One region of the Pseudobacteroides sp. genome, then DNA from elsewhere that is predicted to be linked to it. Evidence: riboswitches for the same ligand, from Rfam matches in the RefSeq annotation. Region 1 holds a riboswitch; each other region holds the start of a gene.

Region 1 (3,213 bases):
TGATATTTCTGTTATATTTACCTGAGGTTCGTATGAAAAGTTTAATTCCAAAATCACATCTCCAACCTGTGGAGTACGAACATAATCAGTATATGTATAGCTGTATGTTTTCACATTACTGATGCCCTTGAATGCTTCCTTGATATCTGTAGCAATAGATAATCCGGTATACCTAACCTTTATTGATGTTTTCTCTTCTACGATAGCCTCTTGTATTTTTGAGTTCAATCCCAAAGAATTTGATACGGTCAAAGACTCATCTGTAAACTGAAGACCTAAATCGCTTATAATGGTCTCATAAACACTAGAGTTCTCAGCATCACTTACCATTTTTGATTTAAGGATATCTACAAAAGAATTCTCAGCTTTTGGGTAGGATTTAGTCCACGAGTGGTTAGATTTTATCTCTTCGTCCGTTAAATTATAATAATCATATTTAATTCTTCCCTTAACGTCGGGTACAGGATCATCCCAAGTGGGATCAAGATGATAATAGGCTCCATCTAAGTTTACCAAAACCCATGAATGGCTTTGCCCACCTGCCTTTCCTTCGATTATTCTGGTTTCTATTCCTACCTCGTTAAGCATTTTATATGCTAGAAGGGAGTAACCCTGACATACGGTTTTATAAGGTGAGACGAGAGCTGCATATGCTGAATGCTGCCCAAGAGAAATATCATAGGCAACATTAGTTACAATCCAGTCATGAATTGCTCTTTCCTTTTGATAGTCGTTCATTTCAGGAGTAATAATTTCATTTAACACCTCAGAAACTTTACTTTCAACAAAATCCGACTGCTCTTTTGACTCCCAGTAGGAAAAATTAAACTTCATGGATAAATTTCCTGTAATACCATAGATGGTAACTCCATACGTTTTTGTGCTGTAGTGAAGGTAATCGTCCGAGCTAAAAATATCGCTAAATAAGCTTTTGATATTGCTTTTTATTGTTGCATCCCCTGTATACTGTATTGTGTATGTTGGATTTCTCAAAAGCATAGCCGATTTAACCTTCTCCGCTAAGTCCACAGGTGAAGCAGCTGTGTCATCACCTGCATAAACAACCCCCGGTACAGCAACAAATATTGCTATCACTGCCAGTATAACAAAACACGACAAATTGAACTTGGATTTCATAGAAGAATCTCCTCCAATCGGAAGGAAACCAGATCTGAGCAATACGAACAATAATTTTAGATTAAATAATAAGATATGTTCCACCCGGTAATCTGGCAACCATCGCATTTAGTGACTAAAATACCATTCTAGTCATCCCTTAGGCATGATCAAAAATAACTTCCGCTATAAATTTCGCTCATGTGTTGACTTAACTCGTCAACACCCACTCAAAAGCGGAAGTAATTTTTTAGTCATCCCTTAGCTTAAGGCCCATGACTTTGCGTCCTTACCTTTCGATAAGTTTGCCTTTATCAGTGGGGTACAGTGGAGTATAAAAAAAACCACCTAATATTATTATATCACATTTTTTAAAGAAAATCACGAAATGATTTTGTCAGCCTTGGCAGCTGTGGTGAGATACATCAATAAATGCAATGAAGCCAACATATGTTGGCTTTAAGGGAACTTTTACTTCTTTTTATCTATGAAAAAGGATTCGGTTTGGATAGGTAATGCTCCGTAAGCGGAATTGACTTTTTTGGCTACATTTATATTTTTCAATCCATTGCCAATATCTTCTAACGCCTTCTTTGCTCTTGAATTATTGGATTTCTCCAAATCCGATAATTCCTTTAAAACTGCCATGACATTTGATACTGAGATTTTTAGTTCCTTTAGTCCTTTTACTTCGTTTGAGCTTAACTCTTCAAGACTTTTAATCCTGGATTCCGATTTAAGGCGATGAAAATAAACCTCAAATTCATCATCAAGCTTGTCAACCTTTTCAATTATTCTTTGTTTTTCATCTAAAATATTCTCAAGTCTTTCTATTTCATCTTCGTCTATAACAGATGCCTGCTCAGCTGTTAACTCAAGCATTTCCTGCAAACATGCATATTTAGCATCTGTAATCTCCAAAAGCCTTTCAACATAAGTATTGGGGCTTTTATTTACAGTTATCCTATTGTTATTATCCATAGTGTTCTCCTATTTTGCAACTTGTTGAGATTTGGGCATTTGCTGTTTGGCCATTTTCATAGCTTGACTCCAGGTATCTCTAAGTTCCTTTGCAAAGCCTAAAACTTCATTTAATATTTCCTTGTCCTTTTTTATGCTTGCGTCTACAAGTCTTCTATTCATATAATCATAAATTAAATACAGATTATTTGATATATCATACTTTTGGTCCAAAGTTGCCTGAAACTCGCCTATTATATTTTCTGCTCTAACTATACAATTATGTGCCTTTTCAATATTTTTCTCATCTATTGCCATTTGTGCCTGCATAATAAATTTGATAAGTCCGTTATACAGCATAAGTGTCAATTCCTCCGGACTAGCTGTAAATATTGAGTTCTCTTTATACTGGTCTGATGCTTTGTTCATTACCATAATAATCCCTCCGGTATTTTTTGTTTATACGAAACCATTATTTACCACTAATCTGACTCATTAACCAGTTACTTTGATTATTCATTTTGGATATGGCAGATTCGAGTGCAGCATACTGCTTATAATACTTATTCTCCTTATCAGCCAGTTTGTCTTGGAGTCTATCTATTTGGGTATCATACTGGCTAATCTGTGTATATATAGTGTTGGAATACTCTGATGTATCTCCTGTAATCCCAGCTACCTGCAGCAATATTCCTTTTTTGCCTTCAGAATCTCTGATCGTTGAAATGTTATCTTCTATGATGTCATAAATTCTATGTGCCATACCCTCTTCATTATATCTGGTTTTCTTTTCCGAAGCAGTCAGATTGCGGCTGTAAGAAGGATTACTGTCTGATTTCTTGCTGAAAAGGTTCATTACACCATCGGGATTTGCCGCTATAGCCTGCTTTAGCTTGTCTTCATCAATGATAAGTTTACCCTTATCTGTAAAAGTGCCTGTGGTAATTCCGATATCAGTCAGCTTTGTTGTTATTCCGCTTATATTATCATATAGAGCAGTTCTCAGACTATCAACCACTTTTGTAATATAACTGTCGTTTTTCAAAAGACCTGTTTTAGCTCTTTCTTCCCACTTTTTCACCTGTTCTTCAGACATTCCTTCTTTCTGTTCTTCAGTAAGGGGTTGAAACTCTCTGC
Region 2 (3,213 bases), on a different contig from region 1:
CTTTGATATTTCTGCCCATGTCATTAAAGGAATGAGCCAGTTTTTCTATTTCATCTCCGGTTTTTACCCCGCCTATCTCATTGAAATTACCCTTTGAATATTCCTTTGTTGTAAGGGTTAGCTTTTCTAAAGGCTTAATCATCCTGTATGAGAAAAGATAACTTAAAACTAGCGACACCGAAAGAGCAAAAACAAGCAGGATAACGAGGGTTATCTGAAGGTTTCTTTTCATACTGTCCGCTTGGTAAAGTGAATACTCCAAGCTAACAGTTCCTATTACTGAACCTTTAACTATGATTGGAAAAGCCATCAGCAGCTTCCTGTTTGGGCTTTCCGAACTAATCAAGTAGACTTTTTTGCCTTCAAGTGCATTCTTCTGCATTTCATTGGCAGAAGCTTTGTCACTGCCTGAAATCTCCACACCACAGCCCGATTGCAGCCTCAGTTTTTCTTCAAGTGAATTAATGTTAAGTTCTAATGAGACATGGGGTTTTTCACTGATCTTAAGGTATTCTGTAAGATATTGCTCTGTAAATTTGCTTTGACTTAAAACGTACTGGTATGAAGTATATAGATTAAAGTTATCAATTGTCCTTATAATTATGATTCCGCTAACAAGCAATATTGCTACAATAATAAACATATTCATGGAGATAACCTTGAGTCTCAGTTTCATTTTATTGGCTCCTTATACCTATATCCTATTCCAAAAACAGTTTCAATGCAGCCGCTGTATTTTCCTAGCTTTTTCCTAAGACGCTGTATATGAATATCGACCGTCCTCGAATCTCCAAGATAATCATACCCCCACACAGTGTCAAGAAGCTGCTCTCTTGTAAAAACCCTCTGTACATTGTTGGCAAAAATGAGAAGCAGTTCAAACTCTGTTGGGGTAAGATCCAGTTCTTTACCAGCCGCAAGTGCTATTCTGGTCTGCTCGTTAAGACTTATTATCTTGTTACCTGAACTTTTTTCATTACCAATATGCTGTATGGAAACTTTCTCAAAGCGGCGTATGACAGCCTTTATTCTTGCAACAAGCTCTCTGCTATCAAAGGGCTTTATAATATAATCATCCGCCCCCATCTCGAGCCCTACAAGCTTATCTGATATATCGCTTTTAGCAGTCAGCATAATAACTGCAGTGCCTGTCCCCTGAAGGCACTTACATACATGAAACCCATCAAGCCTGGGCATCATCACATCAAGCACAACCAGATCGGGCTTGTAGCCGTCACAAATTTCAAGGGCAGAGACACCATCATGGCATACCTTTGTATCAAAACCCTCCAGCTTGAGATTTTGCTCTATAAGGTTTGCTATTAGCTCATCATCATCTACTATTAATATTTTATGCACCTTTCAATCCTCCAGCTATTTTGAATTATCAATCACACAAATTATTATATCATATAGTATAGTTGTGATTAAAAGCACACAAAAATTCAAAGGTCTTTTTGGCTTTTAAATTATTTTGTATATATGTAATTTTTTGTGGAAAATCATTAAAGGTTTATGATATAATTATTTTATTGGTTTTTAAAAAATTACAATTAATATTAAAGTTACCATTTATATATAAACTTAAACCATGATAAGGCAAACCTATTGAAAGGTAGGGACGCAAAGCCATGAATCTGTGACATTTTATTGTTATGATAGTCAGGCTGCCGGGTTTTTAACCTAAAGGGCTTGAATTTTGTTTCTTGCCTTTTTATTTTTGCCAATCAATTATTCTTATCAAAGTAAGATGTATTTACTAAAGTTCGTACTATTTATAACTGGGTGATAATATGACCGAAATAAATATTCCTGCGGATTTTCTCATGAAGCATTCCTCATGGGATTGTGGAAAACAGACTCTTTTGCGAAGGCTGTTTAAGAATAACAAGTATATAATTGTTCCAATACTATTCTATTTGGGAGTTGTATCCTACGGCTTATGGGGATTTTTTACCAGCAACCGTTCTACCTTTGCCCTTTGTAGTTCTTTAGTCTTTATGCTTTCTTCAATCATATCCAATGTACTTCATCCTAAGTCAAAACTCAGATTAATTTTCGCATGTACCTGTATAGCTTCTATCCTCATTACTATAGCAATGTTCACGGTAGATACAATTTATGTAATTGCCATAGGCTTTTTTATTCCCGTTTTTGCACAATATTTGTTTCGAGACTTTGTTTTTTCAAATCTAACTGGAATTATTATTGCTTTTATTTTTCTGACCCGCAGAATTCATGAATCCACACATGTTATTACCGTATATATATCAGGTATAATTATCGTCAGTGCACTATATTCTTTAGTGTTTTACCTTATAATAAACATAAAGAGCGAGAGGGATAAGTACCACAAAGTAAGCATGATGGATTCATTGACAGGTCTGTACAACTTAAACAGCATAATTGAAATCGGACAGGACATGCTGAATAAGCAATATAATGTATCATTAATGGTCATTGATATGGATCATTTTAAGCACATTAACGATACATATGGCCATATGACAGGAAACAAAGCTCTTGTATTCATTTCAGCCCTAATAAAAAAATGCCTTGAAGGCCTTAGCTATACAATGGGACGATTGGGGGGAGATGAATTTATAATTTTAATCAAGGACCTGGATTTGGTTAAGGAGCGTAATCTCAATGAAAAATTACGCAATACATTAAAAACCAGCATTTTTATATCTGATCCCAATGCACATCCTATTAGATTATCTTGTTCTACAGGTATAGCACACTCAAGAAATGAATCCGAAAAGAAAATCGAAATACTTCTTCATCGTGCAGACATGAGAATGTATGAAAACAAATATGGAAGATTTCAAATTGATATAGGATTGGAAGCTGGAAGTGAACTGCTTCCTGAACGCTGTCTTCAAGTAATCAATGCTATGAAAGAAAAGGACATGTACACTTTTATTCATTCCAGATTTGTTGCAAACTTTGCTAAAACTTTGGGAAATGCATTGAATCTTCCAAAGGCTTTTGTCCAGGATTTATATATCGCAGGCTGGATCCACGATCTTGGGAAACTTTTTATTTCATCGGAAATTCTCCGCAAACAGTCATCACTGACAAAGGCGGAGTATGAAATTGTTAAGAATCATGTTACTGACTGCATTTGCCTAATAGAAATATTCGAAATATCCAGTACTGTCAAAAATGCGGTCAAGTATCATCATGAGCGTTATGATGGTAAAGGATATC
Region 3 (3,213 bases), on a different contig from region 1:
ATGTAAATTAAATGGGGGATAATATGCATGAAGGGCATAGAAAAAGGCTGAAAGAAAGATTTCTAAAAGAAGGACTGGATAGCTTTGAACCTCATCAGGTACTGGAAATGCTTCTTTTCTATTCCATACCGAGAAAAGACACGAATGAAATTGCACACAGGCTCTTGAAAAAGTTCGGATCACTTTCAGGTGTTTTTGAAGCGGATATAAAGGATATTCATAATACAGAAGGGATTGGTGAAAGCTCCGCATTTCTTCTTGCATTGATACCTTCCATTTCCAGAAGGTATTTTAATGATAAATGGGGAGAAAAGCCTGTGTTGGACAGCTCGGCAAAAGCGGGCCAGTTTGCAGTTTCAATATTTATGGGCAGAACCTATGAAGCATTCTATCTTATTTGTTTAAACAGCCAAAACAGAGTAAACTACTCGGCACTTATTCAGGAAGGGACTATAAACGAATCCCCTGTATACCCTAGGCTTATTGTAGAGACAGCACTAAGGCATCAGGCAAACAGCGTCATTCTTGCACATAACCATCCTGGAGGAAGCATGAATCCATCCCGGGCGGATATTGAGATTACTGAGCGTATTAGAGTTGCTCTAGAAGCAATCTCCATAACGGTTATTGATCATATTATTGTTGCAGGCGACAAATATGTAAGCTTTGCTGAAAAGGGATTGATGAAATAAATAAGGCAATATAAAAAGCCGGCTGTCAGATACTTTTGGTTTAGCCGGCTTTAAAATTGATATTAGTGATTAGAAAGGTTTCTACAATTCATCGATTTTGACATGATCAATATCAAAGTCCTTATTATCGAAGTAATTTTTATTCAGTGCATATCCGAAAGTGGAATCCAGCTTTATCCATTTTCCTTCATCATGAAGATAAATTTCGTTCCATGCATGATATTCCTGACGTTTTCCCGATACATAATTGCCTCGTATGACTTTTGCCTCTATACCGATAGACCTGGACATGGCCGCAAACAAGGTTGAAAAGTCGTAGCATACACCTTTTTTTGTTTTAAAGGTATTTTCTGCTCCGTAGACATCTGTAAAGTCATTTGCCAGCTGTCTGCGATATTTGTCATAATCATACTTTATGTTCTTGGTAATCCAGTTATATATATTTTTAGTTTTATCGCGATCGGTTTTGGAGAGCCTTGTAAGACGTTTGGCAAGATCGGCAATAGCAGGATAGTCGCTTTCAATATCCTTGGTGGGAACCAAGAATCGGTTAACATCAGCAACGTTTTCTACAATTAGCTTAGGGCCATAGGTGTATTTTCTATCCTCAAGATTAACCATGATATTAACTTCATACTGGCCTTTGCCCTCAGTAAACCATATGTTTTCATTGAACTTGCCATTGTCAAGGTCAATATCAAACCATTCCTGATAAGAATCTTTAATAATAAGGGCTTTGATTTTTTGTTTCGAGGTCTGACCGGAGATGTTAATTTTCCCATCAGCCTGTGATGGTAGCTTAATCAAAGATACTCCGTTTTCAGTAATCAGAAGTGGCTCTTCGGCATTCGATACTTGGAAGGGCGTGATGGATAACAAAGAAGTGATGGTAAAAATCAAAAAAAGCTTAATAAAACGGTTCATGATAAATCCCCCTTTTTCGGTTACTCAGCCGTCATAGTTTTAGTTTGGGAATTATCAAGGATTACTTAAGGAGTGTTTCCATTTAAGACAGTAAGACGGGATGAAGTAAATGATCGGAATTACTGCTAATGAAAATGAATTAAAAGCAACATGTACTTTTAATAATAGAAAACTGCATTAAAGACAACCCTTTGAAATTCCCCAATAAACATTAGACCTGTAGTTTTGCGTCCCTTTCTTTCGAAAGGTTTGCCATTGTCGAAAGGGTTTTACATAATTAATAAATGTGAACATAATAAAAGCTCTGATTGACTTGCCAAACAGAGCTGGTATATGCTTTTAAAAGCAATCCTAACACCTTTGGCAACCCGGCTGTCATAGAATAAACCTTAGACCCTTGGGCTTTACGTCCCTATCTTTCGATAGGTTTGTCATTATCAGTATGTTTACTATTTAATTAATTACATAAATCTCCTACAATTATATTTTACTACTTTTTATCGTAAGTTACAATAGGCTTCGACTAATTTATCCATATTTATTGTGAAATATATTATTTAGGTGTTTTCTTTTGAGCCTTAAGCATTTCAATGCATAGGAGGAGCCTTCTGTCTTTGGTATCCTCTTTTTTGGCGGATAGAATCCATTCGATATATTCACGCTTATGAGAATATGAAAGCTTGTGAAAAAATTCCTTTTCATTAGGGTTGGTGTGTAATAAATTATCAAGTTCCATTGGGATTTCCACTGCTCTTTCTTCTGTATCCTGAACTATAATTACATGTACTTTGTCACCGGGACCCTTTCCGATTGCGTTTCGGACCTTCTGATTTAATCCGATAAAATGGCATCGGTGTCCCATCTTTGCAAGAGACCCTCTGTACTCATATCCGTCAAAATATGCCTTAACTTTTACCTGGCCTTTTACTCCGAACTCTTTTTCCACATCATAAGGAAATTCTATATACCCGGAATTAAGTGTCTCATGCTTTATTATTTCCGCTTCAAATTCGTATTTTTTCATTAATTATCATCCTTTGACTTATAAAGTGGTGTTTTTATTGAGGATATCAGCCGGAAGCTAAATATTATTATAACCAAAATATAAAGCCATATAGAAGAATACTTAGCGTCGAGCAGCTTTATAACGGCTAATACCAATGCAGCAATTATTATAAAACTGTAAAATATGATCTTTACATAATTCTTTTTTAGCATTTTAATCACCTGTTTCTGTATAGATAGATTAAAAGTGATAAATCTATTACACTTGTCTGTCGCAAATCCCGTTGAACCGTTCGTTATTTGCTTCGCCAAATGTAAGATTAGCAACACTTTTAATCTAGATTATACGTTGTATAAACACATTATATACTTTTTGCAGTGTTTGAGGAAGGTGAAATGTTTAGTTGCTTACGTGCTTGCGAATGAAATTTAAAAAAGAAGCAGTTACTTTTAAATTGACATTTTTGATATTGCTTATATATACTGAATATGGTGTTTGCCACATTTGATATAGAAACGAGTATATTATTCACAAAGGGGTGTATGTACATTATTAGTAGTGAAATAAGAGCTAATATTAAGAAAGCATTGT

Evidence for each region. A riboswitch is a leader RNA that binds a small molecule or an ion and turns the genes downstream of it on or off. The one in region 1 is predicted to bind cyclic di-GMP.
Region 2: linked by a shared signal. The riboswitch ahead of VIO64_RS05175 (bifunctional diguanylate cyclase/phosphohydrolase) and the one ahead of VIO64_RS16850 (Ig-like domain-containing protein) in region 1 are both predicted to bind cyclic di-GMP.
Region 3: linked by a shared signal. The riboswitch ahead of VIO64_RS18570 (transglutaminase-like domain-containing protein) and the one ahead of VIO64_RS16850 (Ig-like domain-containing protein) in region 1 are both predicted to bind cyclic di-GMP.

What each region holds. Positions count from the first base shown of each region.
Region 1 is NZ_DATCTU010000104.1:92,487-95,699, forward strand. It holds gene VIO64_RS16850 (Ig-like domain-containing protein) at 1-1,137, opposite strand, end outside; cyclic di-GMP riboswitch class I at 1,363-1,436, opposite strand; gene VIO64_RS16855 (flagellar protein FlgN) at 1,588-2,097, opposite strand; gene fliS (flagellar export chaperone FliS) at 2,107-2,511, opposite strand; gene fliD (flagellar filament capping protein FliD) at 2,549-3,213, opposite strand, start outside.
Region 2 is NZ_DATCTU010000032.1:135,069-138,281, reverse strand. It holds gene VIO64_RS05185 (HAMP domain-containing sensor histidine kinase) at 1-676, opposite strand, end outside; gene VIO64_RS05180 (response regulator transcription factor) at 673-1,359, opposite strand; cyclic di-GMP riboswitch class I at 1,589-1,675, shown strand; gene VIO64_RS05175 (bifunctional diguanylate cyclase/phosphohydrolase) at 1,794-3,213, shown strand, end outside.
Region 3 is NZ_DATCTU010000113.1:436-3,648, reverse strand. It holds gene radC (RadC family protein) at 24-692, shown strand; gene VIO64_RS18570 (transglutaminase-like domain-containing protein) at 774-1,616, opposite strand; cyclic di-GMP riboswitch class I at 1,796-1,880, opposite strand; cyclic di-GMP riboswitch class I at 1,976-2,059, opposite strand; gene VIO64_RS18565 (YdeI/OmpD-associated family protein) at 2,170-2,640, opposite strand.